4 regions of the Mesorhizobium sp. B2-8-3 genome follow, and region 1 is predicted to be linked to each of the others. Evidence: predicted binding sites of a transcription regulator. Region 1 holds the regulator's gene; each other region holds the start of a gene.

The links. Region 1 encodes PhoB, which activates phosphate uptake and scavenging genes when phosphate is short. Its sites were predicted from a motif close to TGTCATNNANCTGTCAT; they were not measured.
Region 2: phnF (phosphonate metabolism transcriptional regulator PhnF) is a predicted target of PhoB. The motif match lies at 3,650-3,666, and genes of this name have one in related genera.
Region 3: FJ418_RS27675 (acetoacetate decarboxylase) is a predicted target of PhoB. The motif match lies at 2,712-2,728, and genes of this name have one in related genera.
Region 4: FJ418_RS07165 (LTA synthase family protein) is a predicted target of PhoB. The motif match lies at 5,599-5,615, and genes of this name have one in related genera.

The regions. Positions count from the first base shown of each region.
Region 1 is NZ_VFTW01000038.1:6,536-14,480, reverse strand. Features, by position in the region: gene FJ418_RS30180 (response regulator) at 1-292, shown strand, start outside; gene pstS (phosphate ABC transporter substrate-binding protein PstS) at 871-1,929, shown strand; gene pstC (phosphate ABC transporter permease subunit PstC) at 1,994-2,980, shown strand; gene pstA (phosphate ABC transporter permease PstA) at 2,984-3,835, shown strand; gene pstB (phosphate ABC transporter ATP-binding protein PstB) at 3,832-4,635, shown strand; gene phoU (phosphate signaling complex protein PhoU) at 4,656-5,363, shown strand; gene phoB (phosphate regulon transcriptional regulator PhoB) at 5,380-6,069, shown strand; gene FJ418_RS30145 (ROK family protein) at 6,391-7,632, opposite strand; gene xylF (D-xylose ABC transporter substrate-binding protein) at 7,903-7,945, shown strand, end outside.
Region 2 is NZ_VFTW01000039.1:29,475-37,419, forward strand. Features, by position in the region: gene phnK (phosphonate C-P lyase system protein PhnK) at 1-229, opposite strand, end outside; gene FJ418_RS30485 (alpha-D-ribose 1-methylphosphonate 5-phosphate C-P-lyase PhnJ) at 226-1,125, opposite strand; gene FJ418_RS30490 (carbon-phosphorus lyase complex subunit PhnI) at 1,379-2,494, opposite strand; gene phnH (phosphonate C-P lyase system protein PhnH) at 2,496-3,107, opposite strand; gene phnG (phosphonate C-P lyase system protein PhnG) at 3,107-3,568, opposite strand; gene phnF (phosphonate metabolism transcriptional regulator PhnF) at 3,704-4,438, shown strand; gene FJ418_RS30510 (zinc-binding alcohol dehydrogenase family protein) at 4,734-5,753, opposite strand; gene FJ418_RS30515 (ABC transporter permease) at 5,824-6,789, opposite strand; gene FJ418_RS30520 (sugar ABC transporter ATP-binding protein) at 6,786-7,945, opposite strand, start outside.
Region 3 is NZ_VFTW01000028.1:40,748-48,692, reverse strand. Features, by position in the region: gene chrA (chromate transporter) at 1-663, opposite strand, end outside; gene FJ418_RS27685 (sulfurtransferase/chromate resistance protein) at 660-1,478, opposite strand; gene FJ418_RS27680 (3-hydroxybutyrate dehydrogenase) at 1,760-2,548, opposite strand; gene FJ418_RS27675 (acetoacetate decarboxylase) at 2,798-3,586, shown strand; gene FJ418_RS27670 (patatin-like phospholipase family protein) at 3,579-4,739, shown strand; gene FJ418_RS27665 (CorA family divalent cation transporter) at 4,899-5,927, opposite strand; gene FJ418_RS27660 (inorganic phosphate transporter) at 6,012-7,622, opposite strand; gene FJ418_RS27655 (TetR family transcriptional regulator) at 7,753-7,945, opposite strand, start outside.
Region 4 is NZ_VFTW01000003.1:386,110-394,054, forward strand. Features, by position in the region: gene FJ418_RS07145 (sulfotransferase) at 1-285, opposite strand, end outside; gene FJ418_RS07150 (type III polyketide synthase) at 285-1,301, opposite strand; gene FJ418_RS07155 (class I SAM-dependent methyltransferase) at 1,646-2,350, shown strand; gene FJ418_RS07160 (NAD(P)/FAD-dependent oxidoreductase) at 2,347-3,519, shown strand; gene FJ418_RS07165 (LTA synthase family protein) at 3,621-5,549, opposite strand; gene fabD (ACP S-malonyltransferase) at 5,827-6,768, shown strand; gene FJ418_RS07175 (hypothetical protein) at 6,799-6,987, shown strand; gene fabG (3-oxoacyl-[acyl-carrier-protein] reductase) at 6,998-7,735, shown strand; gene FJ418_RS07185 (acyl carrier protein) at 7,934-7,945, shown strand, end outside.

The DNA of each region.
Region 1 (7,945 bases):
GGCGCTCGACGCCTTCGGCAGGCTCAATCCGCGCATGATCCTGATGGACGTGTCGATGCCGGAAATGAACGGGCTGGAGGCGACGGGCGCCATCCGCAGGCTCGAGGAGGACATGGGCACGCATGTGCCGATCGTCGGCGTCACCGCGCACGCGCTGAAGGGCGACCGCGAACGCTGCCTGGAGGCCGGCATGGACGATTACCTGCCGAAGCCGATCAGTCCGCGGGCGCTGCTCGAAAAGCTCGAGCGATGGCTGGGCTCGGACGTCGAGACCCGGCGCAACGCAGGTTAGAGCAATATCGGGAAAAGCGTGAAACGCTCAGGCTCCGGCGCCTTCGCGTAGCCGTCCGTCCCGGAACTGCGCGAAATCAAGAGTCAAGGCGGATTTTAGCCGGCTGGCGGGCGCAGGGCGTTGACGCATGCGTATGGTGCGATCGCACCATATCAAAGCAAACGCCAAGCTCGGACAATCGTGACATTGATTCCGCTCTTCGGTTACGGGCGGGAGCAGCGACCGCCAACAAGAAACAGCGTCGACTCTACCCCAACGGACCTGTTTTCGGCGATGGCCAGGCCATGATCCGCTCTGGCATTCAGGCAACGCACTCTCGTCCGGATTTTATTTCCCGGCGGCCGTCATCCGGCCGCCGGGATAAATTTTGTTTCAAAAGTCAGACAAGTTACTGATTCCCGCGGCAAACTCCGGCCGGTCCTTCGAGGCCGCCGCGGACCCTTCCGAGCATCCCCGTTCAGGCGTTACCGGGCTGACACGAAACTGTCATGCGACTGTAATAATCGAAGGCTATTGCGCTCACCGGGCGCCGATAGAACGGGTGCCGAAAGACCATCTTCCGAACAGGAGCAGGCCACATGAGACATTTCATCCGCTCGGCGGCCGTTGCGATTGCAATGGCTGCGGCATCAACCCTTAGCATCTCCGCCGCAATGGCAGCCGATATCTCCGGCGCCGGCGCCACTTTCCCCTATCCGATCTATGCGAAGTGGGCCGACGCCTACAAGAAGGAGACCGGCATCGGTCTCAACTACCAGTCGATCGGCTCCGGCGGCGGCATCAAGCAGATCAAGGCCAAGACCGTGACCTTCGGCGCTTCCGACGCGCCGCTGAAGGGCGAGGATCTGGACTCCACCGGGCTCGCGCAGTTCCCGATGGTGATGGGCGGCATCGTTCCGGTCGTCAATCTCGAAGGCATCAAGCCGGGCGAACTGGTGCTCGACGGTCCGACGCTGGCCGACATCTTCGCCGGCAAGATCACCAACTGGAACGACGAAGCGATCAAGAAGCTCAACCCCGACGCCAAGCTGCCCGACCAGGCGATCGCCGTCGTCCACCGTTCGGACGGCTCAGGCACCACGTTCAACTTCAGCTACTACCTGGCCGACGTCAGCGCCGACTGGAAGTCGAAGGTCGGCGTCAACACCGCGCTCGAATGGCCGGTGGGCATCGGCGCCAAGGGCAATGAAGGCGTCGCCAACAACGTCTCGCAGACCGGCGGCGCGATCGGTTACGTCGAATACGCCTATGCCAAGCAGAACAAGCTGACCTACACCGACCTGATCAACAAGGACGGCAAGAAGGTCGAGCCGACCGCCGCCGCGTTCTCGGCCGCCGCGGCCAATGCCGACTGGAGCTCGCAGCCGGGCTACGGCGTCATCCTGGCCAACCAGGCCGGTGCTGAATCCTGGCCGATGACGTCGGCCACCTGGATCCTCGTCTACAAGAAGCCCGACGACACTGCGGCCACGACCGAAGCGCTCAAGTTCTTCGCCTGGTCCTATGCCAAGGGCGACGAGCTGGCCGCGGGCCTGGACTACGTTCCGATGCCCGACGCGGTCGTGAAGAGCGTCGAGGAAATGTGGGGCAAGGACATCGTCGACGCGAGCGGCAAGCCGCTCTACTCCGGCATGTAATTCCTAGCGAATAAGGAGGGCGTCTCCGGCGCCCTCCTGTCTCTTTCGAAATGCGAGGGGCTAAATGACAGCCGTTTCCGACGCCGCGACATCGTCCGCCCTGCGGACCAGGGAAGCGACAGTGCGCCGCTTCGCCTTCACCGACATGGCATTCCGGACGGCCACGCGCCTTTCCGCCATCCTCGTGCTGGTTCTGCTCGGCGGGGTCGCGATCTCGCTGGTCGCCGGCTCGTGGGAGGCGCTGTCGAAGTTCGGCTTCTCCTTCCTGACCACCGAATCCTGGAACCCGGTCACCGAGAATTTCGGCGCCCTGGCGCCCATCTACGGCACCATCGTCACCTCGGCCATCGCCATTCTCATCGCTGTGCCGATCGGCATCGGCATCGCCATCTTTCTGACCGAGCTCTGCCCGCGTCCGCTCAGGCGCCCGATCGCCATCGCGGTCGAGCTGCTCGCAGGCATTCCCTCGATCATCTACGGCATCTGGGGCCTGTTCGTGTTCGCGCCGTTCCTGCAGACGACGATCCAGCCCTTCGTCATCTGGCTCTTCAAAGGCATCCCCGGCCTCAACAGCCTGTTTGCCGGCCCGCCCTACGGCATCGGCCTGCTGACCTCGTCGCTGATCCTTGCCATCATGGTGCTGCCCTTCATCACCTCGATCACCAAGGACGTGTTCGACACGGTGCCGGCGGTGCTGAAGGAATCGGCATACGGCATCGGCTGCACGACCTGGGAAGTGACCCGGCGCGTGACCATCCCCTATACCCGCGTCGGCATCATGGGCGGCGTCATGCTCGGCCTCGGCCGCGCGCTCGGCGAGACGATGGCGGTTACCTTCGTCATCGGCAACGCGCACCGCATCAGCGCCTCGCTGTTTGCGCCGGGCACGACGATCTCGGCGACCATCGCCAACGAATTCACCGAAGCCGACGGCAATCTCTATACATCCTCGCTTGTATCGCTCGGCCTGATCCTGTTCATCATCACCTTCATCATCCTCGCGCTTGCACGCTACATGCTGTTGCGCATCGATAGCCGCACGGGAGCCTGACCGATGTCGACTGCCGCATCGCTTCACCAAAGCCGCAAACGCAAGAATGCCGTGATGATGGCGCTGTGCGTCGTCGCGGCCGGCATCGGCCTCGCCTGGCTGGCGCTGATCCTCGGCGCCTTGCTCTACAAGGGGCTCTCCGGGGTGAACCTGGCGGTGTTCACTGAAATGACGCCGCCGCCCGGCGACGCCGGCGGCCTGCTCAACGCCATCTACGGCAGCATCGTCATGACGATCATCGGCATCGTCGTCGGCACGCCGATCGGCGTGCTGGCTGGCACCTACATGGCCGAATATGGCCGCTTCTCGAAGCTCACGACGGTGGTGCGCTTCATCAACGACATCCTGTTGTCTGCGCCATCGATCATCATCGGCCTGTTCGTCTATGAGCTGATGGTGCGGCCGATGGGGCACTTCTCGGCGATTGCCGGCGCCGTCGCGCTGTCGATCCTGGTGATCCCCGTCGTGGTGCGCACCACCGAGGACATGCTGAACCTTGTGCCCAACGCGCTGCGCGAAGCAGGCGCCGCCATCGGCGCGCCGCGCTGGGTGGTGATCCGCTCCGTCGCCTACCGCGCGGCAATGTCGGGCATCGTCACCGGAATCCTGCTGGCGATCGCCCGCATCTCCGGCGAGACGGCGCCGCTTCTCTTCACCGCGCTCAACAACCAGTTCTGGTCGAGCAATCTCAATGCGCCGATGGCCAGCCTGCCGGTGACCATCTTCCAGTTCGCTCTCAGCCCTTACGAGGAATGGCAGCAACTGGCCTGGACGGGCGCACTCATAATCACCCTGACGGTTCTCGGGCTGAGCATCATCGCCCGCAGCCTAACCGGACGCAGAGAGGACAGATGAAACCGATGTTGTCCACCGACCTGAACGCAGCCGATACGACCGTCGAGAAGGCCAAGATCGAGGTCAAGAACCTCAATTTCTACTATGGCCAGTCGAAGGCGCTGAAGGACATCAACCTGTCCCTGCCCGAGCGCAGCGTGACAGCCTTCATCGGCCCGTCGGGCTGCGGGAAGTCGACGCTGCTGCGCGTGCTCAACCGCATCTACGAGCTCTATCCGAAGCAGAGCGCCGAGGGCCAGGTGCTGCTCGACGGCAAGAACATCCTCGACCGCTCGCAGGACCTCAACCTGCTGCGCACCAAGATCGGCATGGTGTTCCAGAAGCCGACGCCGTTCCCGATGTCGATCTACGAGAACATCGCCTTCGGCGTCAGGCTCTATGAGAAGATCAGCAAGGCCGAGATGGATAGCCGCGTCGAGCAGGCGCTGAAGCGCGCCGCGCTGTGGACCGAGGTCAAGGACAAGCTCAACGCCAGCGGCCTCAGCCTCTCGGGCGGCCAGCAGCAGCGCCTGTGCATCGCCCGCACCGTGGCGGTGAAGCCCGAGGTCATCCTGCTCGACGAGCCGGCCTCGGCGCTCGATCCGCTGTCGACCGCCAAGATCGAGGAACTGATCGACGAGTTGCAGGCCGACTACACGATCGTCATCGTCACCCACAACATGCAGCAGGCGGCGCGCGTGTCGCGGCAGACGGCGTTCATGTATCTGGGCGAGCTGGTGGAGTTCGACCGGACCGAGAAGATCTTCACCTCGCCTCGCGAGAAGCGCACGCAGGACTACATAACCGGCCGCTTCGGCTGAGTTCATACGAGGACATCATCATGGCCGAACATACCGTCGCCTCCTTCGACGAGGATCTGAGGCAGATCAGCCGGCTCATCAACGACATGGGCGATCTCGCCAGCTCCATGGTCGGCGGTGCGACCAGGGCGCTGCTCGAGACCGACAATGCGCTGGCGCAGCGCGTCGTCTCCGACGACGCCATCATGGACGCTCGTCAGCGCGAGCTCGACGACCGCGCCATCACGCTGATCGCCAAGCGGCAGCCGATGGCGGACGACCTGCGCAACGTGGTCGGCTCGATCCGCATGGCGGGCGACCTCGAACGCATCGGCGATCTCGCCAAGAACATCGCCAAGCGCGTCGGCTCGGTCGGCGTCAGCGCCGCGCCGCGCGACCTCACGCATTCGATCGATTCGATGGCGCAGCTGGTGCTGATCCAGGTCCAGGCCGTGATCCAGGAATACATGGTGGGCGATGCCACGGCGCTGGCCAAGCTTCGCAACGACGACGAGCGCATCGACGTCAAATACACGTCCGTCTTCCGCGAGCTGTTGACCTACATGATGGAAGACCCGCGCAACATCACCGCTTGCACGCATCTTCTGTTCTGCGCCAAGAACCTCGAGCGCATCGGCGACCATGTGACCAACATCGCCGAGAATGCCTATTATGTGCTGACCGGCACGCAATTGCCCGCCAATCGTCCGAAGCAGGACGAGACCGCAATGTCGGCGCCGGCGGCCTGACGAAAAGGTTACCCCAATGATCGCGCCACGCATCATGGTGGTGGAGGACGAGGAGCCGCTGGGGGTGCTGCTCCGCTACAATCTCGAATCCGAGGGTTACCAGGTCGAAGTGGTGACCCGCGGCGACGAGGCCGAAATCCGCCTTCAGGAAAACGTTCCCGACCTGCTCGTGCTCGACTGGATGGTGCCGGCGGTTTCCGGCATCGAGCTCTGCCGGCGTCTCAGGATGCGGCCCGAGACCGAGCGGCTGCCGATCATCATGCTGACGGCGCGCGGCGAGGAAAGCGACCGCGTGCGCGGCCTCTCGACCGGCGCCGACGACTATCTGGTCAAGCCATTCTCGACGCCGGAGTTCATGGCGCGCGTCAAGGCGCTGCTGCGCCGCGCCAAGCCGGAGGTGCTGTCCAGCGTGCTCAAGGTCGGCGACATCGTGCTCGACCGCGAATCGCACCGGGTCTACCGCAAGAAGAGCGAGATCAGGCTCGGCCCGACCGAGTTCCGCCTGCTCGAATTCATGATGCGTCATCCCGGCCGCGTGTTCTCGCGCAGCCAGCTGCTCGACAATGTCTGGGGCGAGACGATCTATATCGACGAGCGCACCGTGGACGTCCATGTCGGGCGCCTGCGCAAGGCGGTCAACAACGGCCGCATGCCGGACGTCATCCGCACCATCCGCGGGGCGGGGTACGCGATCAGGGAGGATTAGTCCCGAGGGCGGAAGTTCCGACGGGATCGGCACTCCAACATTAACGCTGGTGGGTAGTCGAGACGCTTGCGCTTCGTCATCCACGGGCGGAGCAAGGAGCGTAGCGACGCAGCGCAGACCCGAGGATCCATGCCGTGACTTCCACGCGCCGCTATGGCGCAGAACTCTGCACCGCTGCACCCTACGATCGAGGTAACGGCATGGATTCCAGGGTCTGCGCGCGTCGCTTCGCTCCTTGCTCCGCCCTGGAATGACGAAGTCGCGGTGGCTTCGGCCAATCTCCAACGTTGGTGCGATTCGCGGCTTCAGCGCCATGTTCGCTCAGGCCACGTTCTTCCCGGCCCCCGCTCTGGCCTGCACCCCCGGCGCGAAAATCTCCTGATCGACGAAGGTCAGCGCGCGCATGGCGCAGCCTTCGCGGATAAGCGGCAGTTCGTTCGGCTCGGTGTCGAAGGAGATCGATTCCGAGTGCTGGCCGCCGGCGGTCTGGGCGATCGCCTCTCGCAGCGCCGGCTCGATCAGGTCGAAGGCGGCCGCGCTTACGCCGACCATGGCGACAGGCGCCGGGTCGATGAGGGCGAACAGGCTGCCGAGGCCGAAACCGAGCGCTTCGCCGGCCCGGCGATAAGCCTCCCGTTCGGGTCCGTCCTCCTGCCGGGCTTTCGCGGCCAGCGCGCGCATATCGGCGTCGCCGACGTCGGTCGGGGTGGCGTCCTCGCTTATTCCCATGGCGCTGCGCCAGATCGCGTAATTGCCGGCATAGGCCTCGACGCAGCCGCGGCGGCCGCAGCGGCAAAGCGCGCCGCCCGGACGATGGATCATATGGCCGAACTCGCCGCCGGAGGAATGCGTGCCGCTGAACAGCGCGCCCTTCAGCACAAGGCCCATGCCGATACCGTGCGAGAGCAGGATGGCGATGAAGTCGTCGCGATAGCGCTCGGGATCGCGCCATTGCAGCGCCACCGCCATCATGTTGCAGTCGTTCTCCATGGTGGCGGGAATACCGAATTCCCTTTCGAGGAGGTCGGCGAAAGGGATGTCGGTCAGCGGCGTGATCGGCGACCACAGCATGGCGCGTGAATGGGAATCGGTGATGCCTTGAATGCCCATGGCGATGCGGGCGACGCTGCCCACGTCGAGGTCGGGATCCCCCAGCCGGCGCCGCACGATCGCCATGCATTCGCCGATCAGCTCGTCGCGGGGCATGACAAGCGTGTCGAGGCGCTGCTGCTCCTCGGCAACCACCTGGCCGGCATAATCGATCACGGCGACCGACAGGAAGTTCAGCGACAGCACCACGGTCAGCACCGCGGCGGCTTCGGGGTTCAGCGCCAGACCGATCTGCGGCCGGCCGCGTTTCAACGCCGTCGGCTCGCTGGCCTTGCTTTCGGTGAGAATGCCTTCCTGGATCAGATCGGCGGAGATCGCCGAAATGGTCGAGTGGCTGAGCCCGGTGGTGGCAGCAATCTCCGTGCGCGAGGGCTGGCCGGCGCGGCGCACGGCCGAAATCACCATGGCGCGGTTGCGCCGGCGCAAATCGTCGTGACGGATTCCGACCGACATCGTCTCGCACGTCCTCCCAGTCATCGCGGCCTTGTGATGATGATGCCATGGCCTGTCGGTGACATGCTAGGGATAGTGGCAGAAGCCGCAGCCTGTGTCATTATTTATTGCGGATGTCGAAAAAAATGCCCTGACCCATCAAAACCCATCAGAATCGCAGTTGACAGCGTCGTTTTGCTGGATCACTATTTTTTTGAGGCTCGAAAAAAAGCCTCTATGCCGGCCTTCGGGCCAGTCTGGGTCGCGCCGCACAGGCGCAGGGAGGATATCATGAAGAAATTCGCAGCCGCCATTCTGGCGGGCGTTGCCATGT
Region 2 (7,945 bases), on a different contig from region 1:
GGTAGAGCTCGCGCCACTGGCCGTCGCGCATGCGGTAGCTCGCGGTACCGGAGGAGGGCAGCAGCCTGGTCGACAGGCAGTTAAGCAGCGTCGTCTTGCCGGAGCCGGACTCGCCGACCACCGCCAGGACCTCGCCCGGCCAAAGGTCGAAGGTGACGTTCTCGCAGCCGACGCGCGAGCCGTAGAATTTGGACAGCGCCGAAACGCGCAGCAGCGGTTCGTCGGTCATTCTGCCGGCTCCTTTGTTTCCAGGGCGAGATGGGTTTCCGGCGCAAGGTGGCCGTGATGGCCATCTTCGCGACGCTTCTCGCAGTGGTCGGTGTCCGAGCAGACGAACATGTGGCCGCCATGGTCATCGAGGATGACTTCGTCGAGATAGACATTCTCGGCGCCGCAGAGCGCGCAGGGCTGGTCGAAGGTCTGCACCTCGAAGGGATGGTCCTCGAAGTCTAGGCTGACGACGTCGGTGAAGGGCGGCACCGCATAAATGCGCTTTTCGCGGCCGGCGCCGAACAACTGCAGGGCTGGCGAGCGGTGCATCTTCGGATTGTCGAATTTGGGCGTCGGCGAAGGGTCCATCACATAACGGCCCTCGACCTTGACCGGGTACGCATAGGTGGTGGCGATGCGACCGTGCTTGGCGATGTCCTCGTAGAGCTTCACATGCATGAGGCCGTATTCCTCCAGCGCATGCATTTTTCGCGTTTCGGTCTCGCGCGGCTCGAGGAAGCGCAGCGGCTCGGGGATCGGCACCTGGAAGACCAGCACCTGGCCGGCCGTCAGCGGCTGCTCGGGAATGCGGTGGCGGGTCTGGATGATGCTCGCCTTGGCCGTCTCGGTCGTGACGGCGACATTGGCGACCTTCTTGAAGAAGGCGCGGATCGAAACGGCGTTGGTGGTGTCGTCGGCGCCCTGGTCGATGACCTTCAACACGTCGTCCGGGCCGATGATCGAGGCGGTGACCTGCACGCCGCCGGTGCCCCAGCCATAAGGCATCGGCATCTCGCGCGAGGCGAAGGGCACCTGGTAACCGGGAATGGCGATGCCCTTCAAAATGGCGCGGCGGATCATCCGCTTGGTCTGCTCGTCGAGATAGGCGAAGTTGTAGGTGGCGATGTCGGTCATGGCGATCACGTCCGCTTCGTGCTATGGATTTGACGCTCAAGACGCGGAAGCAGATCCACATGGACTCTACCGGTTGGATGCATCTTGGCGTGCTGTTGCTGGTCTTCGCCGGCGTTGCGGCTTTTGCGCTTCGGAAGATGGTTCTTCCGACGCCGAAAGAGCCCCCGCACGGCGAGACCGTTGGCGGCGCCAGTGGCTTTACTGGCCCTTGGTTTGGTGGCGGCGGCGGACATTCCGGTAGCGGGCACTGAACTCATTCCGCCGCCTCCCGCTTTTCCTCGGCGGCCTTGTCCTCGTTTTCCCGCGCCTCGTATTCGGCGCGCATGCGGCGAACCAGGCCGAGCTCGGCCTGGAAGTCGACATAATGCGGCAACTTCAGGTGCTCGACGAAGCCTGTGGCCTGGACATTGTCGGAATGTGAGATGACGAATTCCTCGTCCTGCGCGGCGGCGACGACGTCCTCGCCAAGCTCGCCGGCGCGCAGCGCCCGGTCGCACAGCGCCATGGCCATCGCCTTGCGCTCGCTCTGGCCGAAGACCAGGCCGTAGCCGCGGGTGAACTGCGGCGGCGCCTTGGCCGAGCCCTTGAACTGGTTGACCATCTGGCATTCGGTGACGCGGATGGAGCCGAGCGGCACGGCGAAGGGCAGTTCCGGCACGTCGAGTTCAAGCTCGACCTCGCCGATGCGCACCTCGCCCACGAAGGGATGGTTGCGGGCGTAGCCGCGCTGCGTCGAATAGCCGAGCGCCAGGAGAAAACCCTCGTCGCCCCGTGACAGTGCCTGCAAGCGGATGTCGCGCGCCATCGGGAATTGCAGCGGCTCGCGCGTGATATCGCCAGGCACGTGGTCAAGCGGCATGTCGCCATCGGCCTCGATCAGGCCTTCATGGGCGAGGATCGCCGAAACGCGCGGCATGGCCTCTGGCTCGACCGGACGCTGCGCCGGCGTCTCGACCTCGGCGCCGGCGGCAAGCTCGGGATCGAGCAGGCGGTGGGTGTAGTCGAAAGTCGGACCAAGCACCTGGCCGCCGGGCAGGTCCTTGTAGGTTGCCGACACGCGCCGCTCGAGCTGCATCGTGCCGGTATCGACGGGGTTGGTGTAGCCGAAGCGCGGCAGCGTGGTGCGATAGGCGCGCACCAGGAAGATCGCCTCGATCATATCGCCGCGCGCCTGGACGACGGCGAGAGCCGCCAGCTCGCGATCATAGAGCGAGCCTTCGCTCATCACCCGGTCGACACCGAGCGCCAGCTGCTCGACGATCTGGTCGAGGCGCAGCGCCGGCACCGAGCGGTCACCGCGGCGGCGGTCGGCCAGCAGCCGATGGGCGTTGGCAATTGCGGCCTCGCCGCCTTTCACCGCGACATACATGTCATGCCTCCATCGACTTGATGCGGGTGGTGCGCGGCAGGCAGGCGAGGCTGCCGGGCGCCGCCAGGATGATGTCGACGCCGCGCGGGAAACGCTGGTTGTTCTGCTTCCACTGCTCGACGAAATGGCGCGGCATGCCCGGAGGCGCGATCATCGACGTCTTTTCGATCCCAGGACCGTCGAGCAGCAGCGACGGGCCCGAAGCGAGATCCTCGACCAGGAGGATCAGCGTCGTCGAGCGATCGGGATATTCTTGCGTGCCCTGCGCAAAACCGTCGAGCGCCGCCATCTCTTTCGGATTGGCGATCAGGGCGAAATGCGCGTCGGCGGGCGTGTTGGCCAAAGGCGCGCCGGTGTGAAAGCCGAGCCATGCCTTGACCGAGGCGTCCGCCTGCAGCGGCGGATCGAGCCAGACTGGCGTGTCGTTGTCGCAGAGCGCCAGCGCGACCGCGCCTGCCGTCGCCGACAATGGCGCTGGCGGGCGGGCGAGTTGCGGCAGGTCCTGGACGGTGCCGGGGCGCGCCATCGCGTCCATGATGGCGCGGAAGACGGTCTGCGCGTCGAAAACCGGCTCGGTGAAGCCGCCGTCGATCGATTGCGTGGCGATGTCCATCAGTCCTCTCCGCGCACCATGGTGAAGAAATCCACTTTCGTTGCCGCCGTCTCGACGCGCCGCGTCTCGCGCGCCGCATCGAGCGCCGCGCGCAAGGGCGCGACCAGCTTCGTCTCGACCGCCTCGCGATGCGCCGGGTCCTGCCAGAGCGCGTCGGCGATCGCCGCGAGCTTTGCCTTGCCCTTGTCGCGGCCGAGCGCATAGGAGTGGCCGACCTTGCCGGATGGCAGCCGCACCGTGGCGCGGGTGACTGTCGCCTCGCCGACATTGAACGGCGCGCCGCCGCCGCCGATCCGCCCGCGCACCGTCACCAATCCGGTCTCCGGGCCGCGCAAAAGCTCTGCCTCGGACGGCAGGCCCGCTTCGTTCCACAGACGGGAGATCTCATCGGCTGCGGCATGCGCCAGCGTCGCCATCAAGGCCTTCCGCCCGGCCTGCTCGCGCGCTTCCTGTCCTCGCATGGCATCGATCCTTACATGCATAAAATTTGTCTATTGATATAGACAACTATACAAATTATACTCATCTCGTAACGGGAGTCCATGACGGGTGGATGACAACCCGGGAAAAATGCTTGGGGGCGATGGGTGACTGGACTGGCGGCTAGTATCGAAAGGCGTAACGGCGTGTCGCTGTGGCGGCAGATCGCCGATCGGATCCTGCAGGCGATCGCCAATGGCGATTTCGCGGAGAACGCGGCGCTGCCGCCCGAAGTCGCGCTGGCGGAACGTTACGGCGTCAACCGCCACACCGTGCGCAGCGCCATTGCAGCACTTGTGCAGGAAGGCGTGCTGAAGGCCGAGCAGGGACGCGGCACCTTCGTCTTGTCGCGCAAACGGCTGTCCTATCCGATCGGCGCGCGCACGCGCTTCTCGACCGGACTGCAAGGGCAGACGAGCGAGCGGCATATCGCGCTGTTGTCGTCATCGACGGAGCCGGCCAGCCGGCGCATCGCCGAGGCGCTGGGCATTGCCAAGGGTGCTGCCGTTATCCGCCTGGAGACGCGCGGCGAGGCCGACGGTCATCCGGTGTCGCGCGCGACGACTTGGTTCGACGCCAAGCGCTTCGCCGGCATCGAGGCAGCTATGGCGGAAACGGGGTCGATCACTGCCTCGCTGAAGCGTTTCGGCATCAACGATTATCTGCGCCACTCGACAGTGCTGTCAGCGCGGCACGCCGACGCCGACGACCTTGCAGCACTCGATTTGCAGCCCGGCGCCATCGTGCTGGTCACCGTCGCGGTGAACGTCACGCTCGATGGCCAGCCGATCCAGTTCGCGGAGTCGCGCTTTCCGGCGGAGCGGGTGGAGCTGAGGCTCTCGGCGTCGTAGGAGATGCTGGCCTTGTCTCAGACCCGTGATTGATCTGTCTCACGCTGATGTCAGCCCAGCTCGGCCGCTTAATTGTCAGAGTCTTCGCGTTTGAGAAGCGCCTTCCCCCACTCCGTCGCCGCTTCGCGGCGCCACCTCTCCCCCCTCCGGAGGGAGAGGAAGGGAGCCAGCCGGCATAAGCTCGCACCTTTCCTCTTCCCCCGTCGATCGGGGGAGAGGTGTCGAGCGAAGCTCGACGGAGCGGGGGTCGACCTACGCGGCGGCGTCAATTCGGGTCAGGTTCACCGGCTGCCGTTTATGACCCGACCTCGATGACCGCCTTGATCAGCCCTGATTTCTCATGCGTCCATTGCGCCAGATCGCGCGGCGTTGCGGCGAGCGTCGTGCGATGGGTGACGAGCTTGTTCAGCGGCACGGCGCCGTTGCGGATCGAGGCCGCAACATGGTCGAAATCGGCCTCCAGCGCATTGCGGCTGCCGATCAGCGTCATCTCGCGCTTGTGGAATTCGGGATCGGAGAAGGCGATGTCGTCCTTGACGACGCTGACCAGCACCAGCGTGCCGCCATGCGCGACATGGGCGAAGGCGGACTGCACCGAGGGCGTGTTGCCGGTCGCGTCGAATACGAGGTCGAAACCCTCGCCGGAGGTTGCTTGCCGGACCAGTTCGGCAGCCGTCGCCTTCGAGCCGTCCAGCGGGGTAAAGCCGAGTGCCTTTTCGGCGAAGCCGAGGCGCTCGGCGTTCATGTCGAGCAGGCTGACATCAAGTCCGGCGATGCGCGCGAAGATCGCCGTACCGAGGCCGATCGGCCCGGCGCCGATGACCAGCGTGCGCGCGCCGGGAGTCCCGAGCGAACGGCGCACCGCATGCGCGCCGATGGCCAGGAATTCCACCGCCGCGGCGTCGGCCAGCGACAGGCCGTTTGCCGGATAAAGGTTCTGCGCCGGCACCAGGATCTCGTCGCACATGGCGCCGTCGCGGTGGACGCCGAGCACTTCGATCTTCACGCAGCAATTCGGCTTGCCGTGCCGGCAGGCGATGCATTTGCCGCATGAAAGATAGGGGTTGATGACGACCGGTTCGCCGACGGCGAGATCGACGCCTTCGCCCTTCTCGACGATGGTGCCGGAGACCTCATGGCCCATGATGCGCGGATAGGCCAGAAACGGGTGCTTGCCTTCGAAGATGTGGTAGTCGGTGCCGCAGATGCCGACGTGGCTGACGGCAACCCGCGCCCAACCGGGCGGGGGCGCGCAAGGGTCGGCGCGGTCTTCGAGGACAAGCTCGCCGGGTGAGCGGCAGACAACGGCTTTCATTTCGCAAATCCAATATTCAAAAAAGGACGCCGGCCTCGTACGAACGAGGCCGGCGGAAGTCAGGGAGGATTCATTTGCCGCGACGGCGCAGGCCGTCGAAGTAGACGATGACGATGATCAGCACGCCGGTGATGATGCGCTGCCAGAACGAGTTGACGTTGAGCAGATTGGCGCCGTTGTTGATGGTGGCGAGGATGAAGGCGCCAAGCAGCGGTCCGTGCACCGAGCCGACCGCCCCGAACAACGAGGTGCCGCCGATGACGGAAGAGGCGATCGCCTGCAGTTCCCAGCCTTCGGCCTGGGTCGGATTGCCGATGCCGATGCGGGCGGCAAGCAGCACGCCGACGAAGGCCGCGCACAGGCCGGACAGCGTGTAGGCCATGTAGATGGTGCGCTGGACGTTGACGCCGGACAGGCGCGAGGCCTCGGCATTGGAGCCGACGGAGAAGAGGTAGCGGCCCCAGCGGCTGTGGTGCAGGAAGATGTAGGCGGGCACGCCGACCAGGATCACCATCCAGAACAGGTTGGGAATGCCGATAAAGGAATTTCTGGAGAAGGCGGTGAAGCTGTCGCTGTTGATGTTGATCGAATTGCCGTTGGTCATCAGCAGGCCGATGCCGCGCAGCGAGGTCAGCGTCGCCAGCGTGATGATGAAGGGCGGCAGGCCCATCCTGACGATGCCGAAGCCATGAAACATGCCGATGGCGACACCGACCAGCAAGGTGGCCAGAATGGCCAGCCAGATCGGGACGCCGGCGTTGATCAGCATGGCGACGACCACTGTGCCGAAGCCGACCACTGCGCCGACGGAAAGGTCGATGCCGCCGGTGATGATGACGAAGGTCTGGCCGACCGCCATGATGGCGATCATGGAACCCTGGCGCAGCAGATTGGCGATGTTGTTGCCCGAAGCGAAGCTCGGCGTCGCCACCGACAGGACGATCCAGAGCAGCACCAGCAGCGCCAGCAGCGTCAGGCCGAACAGGACATTGTAGTTGCGCTTCGGCTTTTCTGCGGAGATCGCCTCGGTGCTCATGTCTGTCCTCCCAATTTCTCTTGTTTCTCGGCGAGCGCCTGGGTGAGAATGTCCTCGTGATCGGCGGTGTGGAAGCCATGCGTGGCGACCAGCTTGCCGCGCCGGAACACATGCAGCGTGTCGGCCAGCTCGTAGACCTCAGGCAGGTAGGACGAGATCAGGATGATGCCCGCGCCCTTGGACAGCAGCTCGCCGAACAGGCGGTAGATCTCGGCCTTGGTGCCGACATCGACACCGACGGTCGGCTCGTCGAAGATGAACAGCTTGGCGCCGTGCGCCAGCCATTTGCCGATGACGATCTTCTGCTGGTTGCCGCCCGACAGGCTGGAGGCTAGCGCGCCGCGCGTCGGCGTCTTGATCCTGAGGCCGGCGATCTGGCGATCGGCCTCGGCCTTCTCCTTGGCGCCGGAAATCAAAAAATTGCTGGAGATGCGTTTGTAGATCGGCAGGTTGAGGTTCATGCCGACCGGCAAATTGAGGCAGAGGCCCTGATCGCGGCGGCTTTCCGGCGCCAGCGCCATGCCGAGCCGGATCGCGTCGTGCTCGGAATTGACCTGGACCTCCTTGCCCTCCCACAGGATCTGGCCGGCCGACTTCCTGTGGCGGCCGTACAGCGTGGTGACGAATTCGCTGCGGCCGGCGCCGATCAGGCCGTAGAGGCCGACGATCTCGCCGGCGCGTACGGTCATCGAGATATTCTCGAAGCCCTTGCCGGACAGGTTCCGTGCTTCGACGATGGTCGCGCCCGGCGTGAAATGCTCCTTGTGGTAAACCTGCTCAATCGAGCGATTGATCATCATCTTGACCAGTTCGGCGTCGTTGGTCTCGGCGATGTTGCGGGTGCCGACCAGCGTGCCGTCGCGCAGCACCGAGACGCGGTCGGCGAGCTCGAACACTTCCTCCATGCGATGGCTGATGTAGATGATGGTGACGCCTTCGCCCTTCAGCCGTCGGATCAGCGTGAACAACTGGTCGGCTTCCTTGCGGGTGAGGTAGGCGGTGGGTTCGTCGAAGATCAGGAATTTGGTGCCGCGCACGGTGGCGCGGGCGGCGGCGATCAATTGCTGCTGACCAATGGTGAGGTCGCCGAGCACGACATGCGCCGGCAGGTCGAAGCCGAGATCGTCGATGATCTTCTGCGCTTCCCTGACCATGG
Region 3 (7,945 bases), on a different contig from region 1:
CCGCTCGAACATCAGGTCGACCACGCCCCTGGTCTCGGTGCCGGCTGCAGTCTTGCCCTGCGCCGAGGCGGAGAACAGCGCCGGCGCGAAGCGGTTGCCGGTCCAGCCGATCAGCCCGGCTGCGAGCACGATCAGCGGGAACGGCACCCGGACGACATAGATGGCGAGGAAGGCCGCCACGGCGATCGCCACCATCGCACGGTTCTTCAGCGCCCGCTTGCCGATGCGGATCACTGCCTCGACGACGACGGCGAGCACCGCCGCCTTGATGCCGAAGAACAACGCCTCGACGACCGGCGCATCATTGTAGAGCATGTAGAAGCCGCTCAGGCAGAGCATCACCAACGCGCCGGGCAGCACGAACAGGATGCCGGCGACGAGGCCGCCTGCCGTCCGGTGCAGCAGCCAGCCGATATAGACGGCGAGCTGCTGCGCCTCCGGGCCCGGCAGGAGCATGCAATAGTTGAGCGCGTGCAGGAACCGCTCCTCGCCGATCCAGCGGCGCTCCTCGACCAGTTCCTTGTGCATCAGCGCGATCTGGCCGGCCGGCCCGCCGAAGGAGAGCAGGCCGATCCTGGCCCAGAGCCGCGTCGCTTCGCGGAAGCTTGGCGCGGCCGGGATTTCGGCCCGTCGCACAGCGGCGTCCTTGGCAAGCGCGCTCATTGTGCCTTGCCTACAACCGGCCAGTTATGCGTCTCGTCGGTGGCGTCGCGGCACCAGCGGAAGAAGGCGTCGTAGAGAAGCATGCCGGCTTCGAGCTGTTCGAGGTCATCACGGAACATGCGCGACAGGCCAAGCGAAGCGGCGAGGAACCCGGCCGCCTGCGGCACGAGGTCGAGGCGCGCCGTATCGGCGGCGCGCACGAGCAGCGCCAGGCGGTCGAGCGCATCGACGCGCAGTCCGAATTCCTCGACCATCGTGTCGAATGTGCAGCGATCGCCGCGATGGCTCCAGAACACGCCTTCGATATCGAAGGGAACCGCGGCGAAGCGATCCGCGACCAGAGGCACCTCAGCCGCGTCGACGAACAGGAACACCGCATCGGGATCGACGAAGCGGCGGATCAGCCAGGGGCAGGCAATGCGATCTACCTTCGGCCGGGAACGGGTGACCCATACGGTGCGGCCGTTCTGGTCGCGGGGCGGGATCGCGCCGGCCGCGACCAACGGCGCGCTGGCGGCGGCCCAGGCCTCGAAGCCGCCTTCCAACGACTCCGCCGGAATGCCGTCGTGGCGCAGCCACGCGGCAACGCCTTGCGAGAGTTTCTGCCCTCTCTGGCAGATGACCACGACCTTGCGTCCCGAAAACTCCGACGCCCAGCTTGAGACAGTCCTGAAATCGCGCCGGCATGACGCCGGCAACAGGCGCGGATCGGCTTCATAGTCCTCGTCGGTGCGCACATCGACCAGGCAAGGCGCATCGGGCAAGCCGACGAGACGGGAAAGCTGCGGAACGGTAATTGCGGTTGTTGACGGCATGGCGTCCACCTCCAGAACACAGAGAGTTTGGACGCGATCGTTGGGCTGACGCCTCACGGGGTCGTCGCGAGGAACCCCTTGGCCAGGATGCTGGAACGCTCCCCTACGATTGTCAAGAATTCAAATTGCTAATGCATGTCGCGCAAAAGTGTGCAGCGGTTTTGCGATAACGACATGCATGAAAACAAAGGCTTAAAGCGCGTCGCTGAATCCGCTTCAGCGCGACACGCTTTTAGGGAAGATGGGAGCTCCGCCCTGTCTCCCTTAAACGGTCGTCGCCCTTACTGCGCCGTCCAGCCGCCATCCATCGGCAGGGTCGTGCCGGTGATCTGCTTGGCCGCATCCGAGCACAGGAACAGCGTCAGCGCGGCAAGCTCTTCGACGGTGACGAATTCCTTGGTCGGCTGCGCCGCAAGCAGCACATCGTGCTTGACCTGCTCTTCGGTCATGCCGCGCGCCTTCATCGTGTCGGGGATCTGCTTTTCGACCAGCGGCGTCCAGACATAGCCGGGCGCGATCGCATTGACGGTGATGCCGTCCTGCGCGACTTCCAGCGCCACCGTCTTGGTCAGGCCGGCAATGCCGTGCTTGGCCGAGACATAGGCCGACTTGAACGGCGAGGCGACCAGCGCATGAGCGGAAGCCGTGTTGATGATGCGGCCCCACTTGCGGCTCTTCATGCCGGGCAGCACTGCCTTGATGGCGTAGAAGGCTGCCAGAAGATTGATGCGGATGATGGCTTCCCACTTGTCGTCCGGAAATTCGTCGATCGGCGCGACGTGCTGGATGCCGGCATTGTTGACCAGGATGTCGAGGCTGCCGAACGCTGCCTCGGCCTCGTGAACCATGGCGCTGACGGCGGCGCCGTCCATCATGTTGGCGCCCGAATAGCGGCACTTGACGCCGAAATCCTCTTCGATGCCGGCCCGCTCCTGCTCGATCGCCGCGGCGTCGCCCAGGCCGTTGATGGTGACGTTGGCGCCCTCGGCGGCGAAGGCGCGGGCGATTGCCAGGCCGATGCCGCTGGTCGAGCCGGTGACGAGCGCATTCTTCGAAGACAGGGAACCCATGGGAGATCTCGCGACAGGAGGACAGGAGGGAAGACTATGAAGACGAACAGCCGGGAAGGCACATGATTTGTGCGCCGCAGCATCACAATGCCACACCCATATGTCGGCGCTATTACAGCTCCGCGATGGGGTTTGCCGGCTGTAAGAAGTGTCGTCTTGGCGCTGACACGGCACTGTCATGCTGCCGTGCAACATATTTGCCAGCGCATTCGCGCGGGCTCATTTCAAACCTTGTTTGGGGCACCAGCCATGGAAATCGCCGACGTCGTGAAGCGGGCCTATGCGATGCCGCTCACCAACCCGTCCTTCCCGCCAGGCCCTTATCGCTTCTTCGACCGCGAATACATCATCATCACCTACCGCACGACGCGCGAGGCGCTGGAAGCCGTCGTTCCGGCGCCGCTCGAGATCGACGAGCCGCTGGTCAAATACGAATTCATCCGCATGCCTGACTCCACCGGCTTCGGCGACTACACCGAAACCGGCCAGGTCATCCCGGTGCGCTACAAGGGCCAGCATGGCGGCTATGTGCATTCCATGTATCTCGACGACGATGCGCCGATCGCCGGAGGCCGCGAGCTGTGGGGTTTCCCGAAGAAGCTTGCCAGCCCCAAGATCGTGCATGAAGGCGAAGTGGTGGTCGGCACGCTGCATTATGGCAGCGTTCTGTGCGCCACCGGCACCATGGGCTACAAGCACCGCGAGGCCGACCACGACCAGGTGCTGGCCTCGCTCGCCGCGCCCAATTTCCTCATCAAGATCATCCCGCATGTCGACGGCAGCCCGCGCATCTGCGAGCTGGTCCGCTACTACCTCACCGACATCACGCTGAAGGAAGCCTGGACGGCGCCGGCTGCGCTCGACCTTCGCCCGCATGTCATGGCCGACGTCGCCAAGCTGCCGGTGCTCGACATCGTCTCTGCCGTTCATTTCACCGCCGACCTGACGCTGGGCCTCGGCGAAGTCGTGCATGATTACCTCGCGGACCACGGCCGATCGGCTGCCGGCGCGAAGGAGCTGGAGAAAGCCGGTGCTTGAGCGCAACCGCAGCAAGGCGGCCGCCGCCACCATTCAGGAAATCACGGCGCAATATGACCGCATCGCCCTGGTCTTCCAGGGCGGCGGCGCGCTCGGCGCCTATCAGGCGGGTGTCTATCAGGCGCTTGCCGACGCCGGCTGTGAGCCGACCTGGCTTTCCGGCGTCTCGATCGGCGCCATCAACGCCTCGATCATCGCCGGCAACGAGCCGAGCCGCCGCCTGCAGCGGCTGGAGCAGTTCTGGCAGACGATCTCGGGCCGCAAGATCTGGGCCTATACGCCCGAAGGCGACATCTACCGCGACATCCGCAACCAGACCTCGTCGTGGATGACCATGACCATGGGCCAGCCCGGTTTCTTCAAGCCGCGCAGTCCCAGCCCCTGGTTCCAGCTGACGGGAGCGGAAGGCGCCACCAGCTTCTACGACACCGCCGAGCTCAAGGACACGCTGGAGAGCCTGATCGACTTCGACGTGCTGAACGACGGCAAGAAGCGCTTGAGCGTCGGCGCGGTCAATGTCAGGACCGGCAACTTCGTCTATTTCGACACCGACAAGGTGCGCATCGAGCCGGAACACATCATGGCGAGCGGCGCGCTGCCGCCGGCCTTCCCCTCGATCCGCATCGAGGGCGAATATTACTGGGATGGCGGCATCGTTTCCAACACGCCGCTGCAATATCTGCTCGACCAGGAGGAGGATCGTTCCTCGCTGGTGTTCCAGGTCGATCTGTTCAGCGCCCGCGGCGTGCTGCCGCGCGGCATGGCCGACGTTCTGTCGCGCCACAAGGACATCATGTATTCCAGCCGCACGCGCCAGAACACCGACAACTTCCAGCGCATCCATGCGCTCAAGATGAAGCTGCTCGACGCGCTGAAGCGCGTGCCGCCGGACCAGCTCAAGGACGGCGAGAAGGAACTGATCGCCGACTATTCCGACGCCGGCGTGGTCAACATCGTCCACCTGATCTACCAGCACAAAGGCTACGAAGGCCACGCCAAGGACTATGAGTTTTCCGGCACCTCGATGCGCGAGCACTGGGAGATGGGCCTGGAAGACACCGAACGCACGCTGCGCCACAAGAAATGGCTGATGCTGCCCGACAATGCCGACGGCGTCACCATCCACGACCTGCACCGCGAAGACCCGACCTAAGGGTCATGGCCGCCCGGGCCGCGTCGCGGCTCGGGGTCCTGACGCACGTCAAGAAGCCTAATGCATGTCGCGCAAAAATGACCTCGGTTTTGCGACAACGACATGCATCAGGCAACGGCCTAAAGCGCGTCGCGTGTATCCGTTTCGACGCGACGCGCTTTAGAATTTGAGATCGGCGCCTGCCCGCAGCAGCAGCCAGTAGAACAACCCGGTCGCCCCACCCGCAAGCAGCATCGCCAGCAGGAAGCCGCCATGCGTATGCGTGAGCGGCAGTCCTTCTGTATTCATGCCGAAAATGCCGACGATCAGCGTTCCCGGCAGGAGCAGCGCGCTCATCACCGCCAGCGCCTTCAGGCTGCGGTTCGATTCGTCCGCGAGTTCCGCCGCGACCTCTTCCTGCAGCAGCCTTGCCCGGTCGTTGACCATGACGACTTCGCGGTCGAGCCTTTTGAGGCGAGCCGCCAGCTTGCCCAATATCTCATGCGCGCCGGCCGACAATTCCCAGCCGGCACGGTTCTCGTCCAGGAACAGCGCGACCTGTGCCGCGATCGGCCGGTGCAGCGACACCCCCAGGCGACGCACCTCCTTGATCCGGCGCCGCTCGTCGGCAAGGCGCTCGGTGACGAGACGGTCCTCGACCTCGTCAAGCTGCTTCGTGGCCAGCGCCAGCCGCCCGCTCGCGCTTCCGCAGAAGGCAAGCACGATAGCGCCGAACAGCTCGAAGGCGGTCGCCGGTTGGAGCCCTTGCGAAAGCGCCTTGTTCACCTCTTCCACCGCTGCCAGCGAATGGCGCCGGCCGGTCACCAGCAACCGGTCCGTCACGGCGAAATGCAGCCTGCCGATGGTGGTCGACCTGCGTCCGATCTCGCCATGCAGGTCGGCGGCGATACCGTGCACGACGCCCTTTTCATGCGCCAGCGCCATGCTGTCCTCATGGCCTTCGAGGATCGCATGCGCCGATTGCGGCAGCGCGCAGGCATGGCCGATCCAGGAATGCGCCCGCTGGTCGATGAGATCGACATGCAGCCAAACCCAGCCGTCCGGCGCGGCAAGCGCTGCTTCGATGTCCTTCGGCGCGATCGGCTGCGGCGCTTGGCCGGCGGCGCCGCGATAGGCCCAGATCAGGCCGGGCGCGTGGTGGCGGCTGTCGTCCCAGGCAAGCAGCGTCAGATGCGATGCCTCATTCATGGCCGCCACTCAATCAAATGCTCGAAAGCAAGACGGCGCCGGAACCGGCGCCGTCGATGTTGCTGGTCAGGCAAGAACCGCCGCTCAGAAAACGTGGCGCAGGATCACGAACAGCACGAAGGCCAGCGCGATCGAGCAGGGCAGCGTGAGCACCCAGGCCAGCAGGAGGTTGCGCACGGTCGACCACTGCAGGCCGGAGCCATTGGCCGCCATCGTGCCGGCGACGCCGGACGACAGCACGTGCGTCGTCGACACCGGCAGGCCGAAACGGTCGGCCATGCCGATCGTCACCATCGCCACCAGCTCGGCGGCGGCGCCCTGGCCATAGGTCAGGTGGCTCTTGCCGATCTTTTCGCCGACGGTGACGACGATGCGCTTCCAGCCGACCATGGTGCCGAGGCCAAGCGCCAGCGCCACGGCGATCTTCACCCACAGCGGGATGAACTTCGTCGCGTTGTCGACCGCCTTATGGTAGTCGGTCACCGACTTCAGGTCGGCGTCCTGCATCGGCAGCAGCTTCTTCTTGTCGATCAGCTTCAGCGCTTCGCCGATCAGGTAGATGTCGTTACGCGCGTTGCTGACCAGGTCAGTCGGCACGTTGTCGACGGAAGCGTAGGGCTGCAGCTCGGCAGTCGTGTTGTGGATATAGGTCTGCAGCGCAACGGTCGTCTGATCGTTCCATGTCTTGCTGCGCACGGCTTCCTGCACGGCTGCCTTTGCGGCATTGGCATCGGCAACGGTGACGCCGGGCTTGGCATATTTGCCCAGCGCCGTCTCGACGCTGGCGGAGGCCGACTTGTAGGCTTGGAGATAGTTGATGTCGGGCGTGCGGTTGAGCGCATAGGCGGTCGGCACGACGCCGATCAGGATCAGCATGATCAGGCCCATGCCCTTTTGACCGTCATTGGAGCCGTGCGCGAAGCTGACGCCGGTGCAGGTGAAGATCAGCAGCGCGCGGATCCACCATGGCGGCGGCGCGTTGCCCTTCGGCGCCTCGTAGAGCGCCGGATTGCGCACCAGGAGCTTCATGGCATAGAGCAGGATGGCCGCGGCGAAGAAACCGACGATCGGCGAGACCAGCAACGTGGTGCCGACATTGGTCGCCTGCCCCCAGTCGACGCCGCTGGTGGCGCTTCCGGCCGGGGCCATGAACTGGTTGGCGAGGCCGACGCCGATGATCGAGCCGACCATCGTGTGCGAGCTCGAGGCCGGCAGGCCGAGGAACCAGGTGCCGAGGTTCCACAGGATCGCTGCGACGAGCAGCGCGAACACCATGGCGAAGCCGGATGACGAGCCGACCTGCAGGATGAGCTCGACCGGCAGCAGCGACAGGATGCCGAAGGCCACCGCGCCGCTCGAGGTCAGCACGCCGAGGAAATTGAAGACGCCCGACCACATGACGGCGAATTCGGCCGGCAGCGACCGCGTGTAGATGACGGTGGCCACCGCGTTGGCGGTGTCGTGGAAGCCGTTGACGAACTCGAAGCCCAGCGCAATCAGAAGGGCGATGCCGAGCAGGATCCAGGGCACCGTCTTGGCGATGGCAAGATCCTGGCTGAGCGCATAGCCGACATAGATGATGCCGACGAGCACCAGCACGCCGAAAGCCGGCAGGAACCATTTGGCACCGCCCGATTGTTCTAGGGGATGATCCGGTCTCGGGATCCCCGCCTCACTGGAAACTACGTCCACCATTGTCCCACTCCATTTGCATTGCAGCAAAGAACCGGGGAGGACGCTATGTCCCTAGGATGAAGCTGGTGTGACGCTCTTAACCGTTTGGTCACCACCAAACTGTTTGGTCACTACCAAACCGTTTGGCGACCTATCCGGCTATCTTCAGGAGCGAGGACACCAGAAGCTTGCGCTCGTCTTCGGACAGCACGTCTGAATCAAACAGATTCATGCTGCGCATCCCCTCGATGGCGAGAAAGCAGACCAGCAGCGAGCCGAGGTCGTCCGTCTCTCCCTTCAGCCGTTCGAACAGCTGGTGCTTGAAGGCCTTGATCGGCGTCAGA
Region 4 (7,945 bases), on a different contig from region 1:
GAACACGGGCGCGTTGTCCCGCTCCATCCGGGGAGGCCGCAGCCGCAGCCATGCTGCAAGGATCAGGCGCTCCGGCAGGGAGGCGATCGTGTTGATGCCGGAAAGCAGGAGCAGGAGCACCAGGCGTGGCCAGTAAGCGGGAGGGAACTGGCCTTCCGCGCGCCACAAGACCCGCAATACGGCGTCAAGCGGCGCCACGCACATGAAGTGCGGATACGGCAAGTAGGGCACCAGCCAGCGGGCTGCGAAAGCACGGACGCGGTGCCGGACAGTGTTCGACTTCATCAGGCAGTCCGGAACATCATGGTCTCTGTCGTCAATCCGGGCCCGAACGCCATGCCGCAGCCGAGCAGGCCCGACGGCTCCTTCAGCATTTCGGCCATCACGAACATCACGGTTGCTGACGACATGTTGCCGTATCGCCGGAGCACTTCGCGCGATGCTGCTAGCGCGGTCGGCTCCAGTTTGAGTGCCCGCTCGACTGAGTCGAGCACCGAGCGGCCGCCAGGATGCACCGCCCACAAATCGATCTCCTTGGCGGGCCTGCCGCCGAGGATGGCCGGATGCTCGTTGCGCAGCGTCTCCCGGACGGCGCCGGGAACCTGGCCGGACAGCACCATGTCGAACCCGTCGTCGCGGATGTGCCAGCTCATCAGCTCCTTGCGCTCCGCCGCCACGATGGCGTGGAAGCTTTCGAGCAGGATGCCATGCGGTTCGGCCGTCACCAGCGAGGCCGCGCAACCGTCGCCCCATAGGCAGAACGAGATCAGCTTCTCGAGCTTCGTGGCTTCCTTGAAATGCAGCGTGCACAATTCGATGTTGACGACCAGCACGCGTGCGCTCGGATCCGAGCGCACGATGTGGCGTGAAAGCTTCAAGGCATTGATGGCGGCATGGCATCCCATGAAGCCGACGATGGTACGCTCGACCGACGTCGACAGGCCGCATCGCTGCACCAGCTCCAGGTCGATGCCAGGCGCTGAAAAGCCGGTGCAACTTGTCACGATCAAATGCGTGATCAGCGAGCGGTCGTCGTTGGCCAGAAGTTTGTCGACGGCCTTTTGCGCGAGCTCCGGCGCGGCGGCTTCGTACATCCGCATACGGATTGCGGTGCTGGCGAACGAGCCTTTGACCGAGGTGCCGTCGCGGTCTATTGCCCCGCCGTGCGGATCGTCGGCAGGCGCAAAGCAGGAATAGCGATGTTCGATCCCGGCCAGAGCGACCATCCGCTCGAAGAGCGCAAGGCCTTGTGGATCGTTTTCAAGCAGCGAGGCTCCATAGCCGAGGAAGAATTGATGCACGTCGTGTTCGGGGACACACGTGGCAATGCCATTCAGATACGCTTGTGGGGACAAGATAGCTCCGAGAATGAGCCCAATCGGGTCTCACAAGAGGTCTGCGTATTGGGGAAGCGTTCATAAGGTAAACGCCTGCATAGGGCATTTTATTGCGCGGCGCCGATATTTCTCATTAGCAAACTGTGATATCAGCCTCCGATCTTGCATGAAGGGACCGACCTTCGCTTCGCCATCCGGGTTGAGTTCACATGCGAGTTCCGCGATGAACAGTGCGCGCGGCCATGAAGGTACGACCGAATTCTATTGCCGGATTGCCCCGCCGAGGCCCTAGATTTCCGATCCAGCGCATGACCGACATAAACATCCGGCATCTAGAGCCAGAACTCCTTGACGGCCTTCCCGCCGATGATCCCCGTGCGATTGCATCCCGTCGCGACCTCGTTCGCATCAATGCATTGATGTTCCAGGCCAGGATCATGGCATCGCTGATGCGAGCGAATGTGCAAAAGCCACCGCTGCGCATCCTCGAAATAGGCGCCGGCGACGGAAAGTTCATGCTGACGGTGGCGCGGCTGATGGCGCGCTATTGGCCCGACGTCGAGATCGTCATGGTCGACAGGATCGGCCTGATAGGCGAGGACTTGCGCAACTCTTTCGCTGAATTGGGTTGGCGGGCGCAACCCGTAACTGCAGATCTGTTCGATTGGACACAGGACAGGCCCTTCGACCTTGTTTGCGCCAACCTTATCCTCCATCACTTCGATGACATGCGCCTGCTGGAGCTATTTTCTCGGATCATGACGATGGCCCCGATACTCGTCGCGACGGAGCCATTGAGAGCCAAGGTGCCACTTGTGGCTACACGGTTCCTGCGATTGATCGGCGCTTGCGCAGTAACGCTGAACGATGCGGCGCAAAGTGTCCGCGCCGGTTTTCGCGGCACGGAACTTTCACAATTGTGGCAACTGTCAGGTGGAACGCCTGTGATGGAGGGCCGCAGAGGCCTGTTCACGCAAGGTTTTGTCGGTGGCAGCATGCCCGACACGAAATGATGCATGACGCAATTGTCATCGGCGCCGGCCCTGCCGGCAGCTCCACCGCCATTGCGCTCGCCCAACGGGGTTGGTCGGTGGCAATGGTGGAGAAGGTGCTGTTTCCTCGCCGAAAGGTCTGCGGCGAGTTTATGTCAGGCACCAGCCTTGCCTTGCTCGATCAGTTGGGCGTTGGCGAGAGCTGGCGCGCGGAAGCCGGGCCCGAAATACGTCGGGTCGGGTTCTTTTCGGGCGATGTCTCTGCGCAGGCCCGAATGCCGACCGCCAGGACGGGTCTTGGCCGCGCGCTCGGCCGCGATCGTTTGGACACCATCCTGCTACAGGCCGCCGAACGTGCGGGCGTCGAAATTCTCCAGCCTTGCAAGGCGGTCGCTGTTCGTCGGCGCGATGACTTGCAATTTGTGACTGTGGAGTCGGGCCGGCAACAGAAGGTCCTCAGCGCACCTGTCATCATTGCCGCGCACGGATCCTGGGAAAGCGGGAAACTACCGAGCCAGCTTGAAAGAACGAGCCAACCTTCCGACCTTTTCGGGTTCAAGGCGCATTTTACCGGCGCCGCGCTGGCGCCCGACCTGATGCCGCTGCTCGTATTCCCAGGCGGATATGGTGGGATGGTGACGGCGGACCATGGCCGGGTTTCAATCTCCTGCTGCATCCGCCGCGATGTTCTATCCGGGCTTCGCCAGCGCTTTGGAAATATTGCGGCGGCGGATGCGGTATCGCGCCATGTCCTGGCCTCATGCCGAGGCGTAGCAACTGTGCTGGCCGGTGCCGAATTGGATGGCCCCTGGCTGGCTGCGGGACCGATTCATCCCGGTATCCGGGCTGGCTACGATCAGGGCATCTTCCGCGTCGGCAACATCGCAGGTGAGTCGCATCCCGTCATCGCCGAGGGGATTTCGATGGCGCTGCAATCGGGCTGGCTGCTTGCGCGAGAACTGATCGCATCGGGCAAAGGTCACGAGGGCCGCGACGCCGCCGGTCATCGCTACGAACGCGAATGGCGTCGGCAATTCTCGACGCGTCTGCGTGCCGCGGCCTTGATTGCCCGGATAGCGCTTGGGCCAGGTGGCGCGACGGCCATGCGCGCCGTGATCAAGAGTTTTCCGGCGGCTTTGACGATTGGCGCGCGACTGAGTGGAAAGACCCAGCCCGTTCCAGGCTTTTGACGTCCAGATTGCGGCGGCGAAACCTTCCGAGGCTCCGGAATTGGAGCATCGCTTCCCGCCAATGGCCGGGATGGCTGTGATCAGCTTTGACCGCCTTCGCCTCAGCTCGTATGCGCGACGAGCTTGTCAACCGTTTCGGGGAAGAAGTCGGGCGCCGAGCGGCGCTTACCGAACATCATGTCGTATTGGATGAGCCGGAAATCGTTGATCTTCGGGTCGATCTGCTTCTGCCTCGCCCAGTCCGGCGTGGCTTCGCCCGAGGGCGACAGGAGCAGGTTGCGGTCGACCACCCGGTAGTGTTCGCGCAGCGCGCCGAGGAAACCGGTGTAATAGGGGTGGGTGATGCCCGCGGTGGTCAGGATATGGTAGGGCAGGAAGGCCGGGCTTACCGAGCCCAGGTTCTGCACCGGACCGGAGCGGTTCGACCAGATGACCAGCGGCGTATCGTGATGCTCGATCGCGGCGCCGGCGTTAGGTTCCCTGCGCGGCGCGACATTGTCCTTGAGATAGCCCGTCTCGACATAGACCGGTCCCAGCGGCGGCAGATGGTCGCCGAAGAAGGCGATGATCGTCGGCCGCTGGCGCGCCTTCGCCCAGTCGATCAGGCGCTTAAGGCCATGGTCGGCGTCGGCCGAGCCTTCGGCATAGGAGAGCAGCGATTCCCGCGCCCAGGAGCTGATCGGCGCATCGACCGAATGCGTCGGGTTGCTGTAGCGGTAAGGCTCGTAAGGCCCATGGTTCTGCAGGCTGACCGCAAAAAAGAACACCGGGTCGTCGCTGGCATCGGCCTCGCGGATGATCTCGTCGGTCATTGCCGCGTCGGAGGCAAGCGGGCCGCGCTTTTCCATCGGCGGCAGCGTCTCTTCAGACTTGAAGTCCTTGAAGCCGAAATCGGCATAAACCGCGCCGCGGTTCCAGAACCAGTTGGTGCCAGGATGGATGGCACGCGCATAGTAACCTTCGCTCTTCAGGAAGGTCGCCAGCGACGGGGTCGGGGTGCGCACATATTGCTGATAGGGGATCGAGCCGGCCGGCAGGAAGGCATTGGAAAAGCCGGTCAGCGCCTCGAACTCGATATTGGCGGTCATGCCGCCGAATTCGGGAGAGAACATCGAGCCGGAGCGCAAGGCCCTAACCGTCGGGATCGGGTCGGGCTTGATGATGACGCCGGGCAACTGCGTCGGATCCCAGAAGGATTCGCTCATCACCACCACGATATCCGGCTTCTCGTTTGGTACCGAAGCGGCGACGTCGGGGCGCTGGATCGCGGCCATCGCCTTTTCGGAGTAGCCGGGCGGCGCCGAGACATGCGCCATCGGCACATTCATCGCGAAAGCCAGCGCAAAGCCGTTGGAGGCGTAGTTTTCCTTCTGGTCCCACATGATCGGGATGATCTGCAGCCGGTCGCGCGTCCACGAGAAGGTGGCATAGTCCATGATCGAGACGAAGAAGGCGAGCAGCGGCACGGCAAGCGCCAGCCGCGCCAGGCGGCCTTTGCGGCTGAGGATCGGCACCCGCCTGCGCCAGGTCCGCCAGCCGTAGACAAGCAGCGTCAGCCCGCCGACGATGCCGACCGCCAGCATGACGGCCGTCCACGGCCGCTCGCGCACCAGAAGCGGCATCAGCGCCACGATCTGGCGGGCGAACAGGAAATCCGTCGGATAAAGCGGATCGCCGAGATAGTGCGATTTCTGGTGGCCGACAAAGGCCAGCGCCAGCGTCAGCGGCGCCACGATCATCAGGCTCTGGTGACTGCGCCCGAGTATGGCGTCCAGCCCGACCAGCACCAGGGCGAAGACGATGATGGTGGTCCAGCCCGGCTTGAACGGCTGCAGGAAGAAATCGACCGTGCCGAAGAAATCGCCGCGCACGATCAACTCGATCGCGAATACGAGCAGGGCGGAGACGAGAAGCGTCGTCAGGCCGTAGCGTACAGTCGGCCAGGCCCGTCCCGGCAGGTAGCCGGTGGACGGATCGTCTTCCAAAAACTGAGGCACGGGCTTGGCCGCGCCTTTTCTGATCCTTGCCACTCTACTTCCCCCGGCCAACGCGACACGCCTTCCACGCCCGTCACGCTTCTGTCATCGAAATGTCACGCAAAGCTAGCGCCTGTGGCGGAAATAAGAAGAGCCAGCAAACTAAACGTGAGCGGTTTTCATCAGGTGTGATCGCCAAAAAGCCTTTCGGAACAGGGAGTCAGCTGGGTTTTCCGGCTGAAATGCTGGCTGAAGAGGCGCCGGCGGGCTTGACTTGGCTGTGCGCCTTGCGCCAGAGGCAGGGAAAAACCAGCCTCTGGAGAGACCCAAAATGGCCGTCGCATTCACCTTTCCGGGACAGGGCAGCCAGGCCGTCGGCATGGGCAGGGACCTCGCCGATCAATTCCTCGAAGCGCGCCGCGTCTTCGAGGAAGTGGACGCCGCGCTCGGCGAAAACCTGTCGAAACTCATCTGGGAAGGACCGGAAGAGACGCTGACGCTGACCGCCAACGCCCAGCCGGCGCTGATGGCGGTGTCGCTGGCGGCGATGCGGGCGCTCGAAGCGCGGGGCTTCTCGCTGAAGGACAAGGTGGCCTATGTCGCCGGTCATTCGCTGGGCGAATATTCCGCGCTTGCGGCGGCCGGCTTCGTTTCGGTCGGCGACGCGGCGCGGCTGCTTCGGACCCGCGGCAACGCCATGCAGGCGGCGGTGCCGGCCGGCGAGGGCGCCATGGCCGCCATCATCGGTCTCGAGCAGGCCGATGTCGAAGCGGCATGCGCGGAAGCGGCCAAAGGCTCCGTCTGTCAGGTCGCCAACGACAATGGCGGCGGCCAGCTGGTGATTTCGGGCGCCAGGGCGGCGGTCGAGCTGGCGGCGAAGCTGTGCACCGAAAAGGGCGCCAAGCGGGCGCTGATGCTGCAGGTTTCCGCGCCCTTCCACTCGGCGCTGATGGCGCCGGCGGCAGATATCATGCGCGAGGCGCTGGCGGGTGTGGCGAAGCAGGCGCCGGTGATTCCGGTCGTCTCCAACGTGACGGTGACGCCGACCAGCGACCCTGATGAGATCGCTCGCCGCCTGGTCGCGCAAGTGACCGGCCGCGTGCGCTGGCGCGAGACGGTGGAATGGTTCGGCGCCAACGGCGTCGCGACGCTTTACGAGGTCGGCGCCGGCAAGGTGCTGTCGGGCCTGGCGCGCCGCATCAACCGCGACATCGCCACCGGCGCCATCGGCACGGCGGCGGAAGTCGAGGCGGCACTGGCGGCGCTTGGCTAAGGATCGCTCGAACGTTACCGGAGGTGTCGAATGTCTCCTTCGAAGATTGGTCGAAGCAAAACCGAGCACATGGAGGAGGACTATCGCATTGCAGCTGAGGTTGTGGAACGCATTCGGCGCGGTGACGAGGATGTCCTGACGACCGAAGATTTCTGGCATGGCCTGGATGATTTGACGTATACGGAACCGGGATCGCCCGCGGCGCATTCGGAAAAATGAGGTTGAGAAAATGTTCGAACTGACCGGCCGCAAGGCGCTCGTCACCGGCGCATCGGGAGGCATCGGCGAAGCGATCGCCAGGGTGCTGCACAGCCAGGGCGCTATCGTCGGCCTGCACGGCACCCGTGTGGAGAAGCTGGAAGCCCTGGCGGGCGAATTGGGCGACCGCGTAAAACTGTTTCCAGCGGACCTGACCAACCGCGACGCGGTCAAGGCGCTCGGACAGAAGGCTGAAGCCGACCTCGAGGGCGTCGATATCCTGGTCAACAATGCCGGCATCACCAAGGACGGCCTGTTCGTGCGCATGTCGGACGCCGACTGGGATTCTGTGATCGAGGTCAACCTCACCGCCGTGTTCCGGCTCACCCGCGAACTCACCCATCCCATGATGCGCCGCCGCCATGGCCGCATCATCAACATCACTTCGGTGGTCGGCGTCACCGGCAATCCCGGACAGACCAATTACTGCGCATCCAAGGCCGGCATGATCGGCTTTTCCAAGTCGCTTGCGCAGGAAATCGCCACCCGCAACATCACCGTCAACTGCGTCGCCCCGGGCTTCATCGAATCGGCCATGACCGACAAGCTCAACGACAAGCAGAAAGAGACGATCATGGCCGCGATCCCGACAAGGCGCATGGGCACCAGCGTTGAAGTGGCGTCGGCCGTCGCTTATCTCGCCTCCAACGAGGCGGCCTACGTGACCGGCCAGACCATTCACGTCAACGGCGGCATGGCGATGATCTGAGGCATGGGCGGGCGCCTGTGAAAACAGCCATTTCGGCTTGGACGCCCGCCATTTTTCGTGTAATGCGGCCCGCAACCCGGCGGTTCGGGCAAAAACCGGTCCTGTGGCGTGCGTTGCCCGCAAGACCATCTTTCAGCTTGATTAGCGGCATTCCGCCCGCTAACGAAGATAGACAACTTAAGACGAGGATTGCCCCAAATGAGTGACACC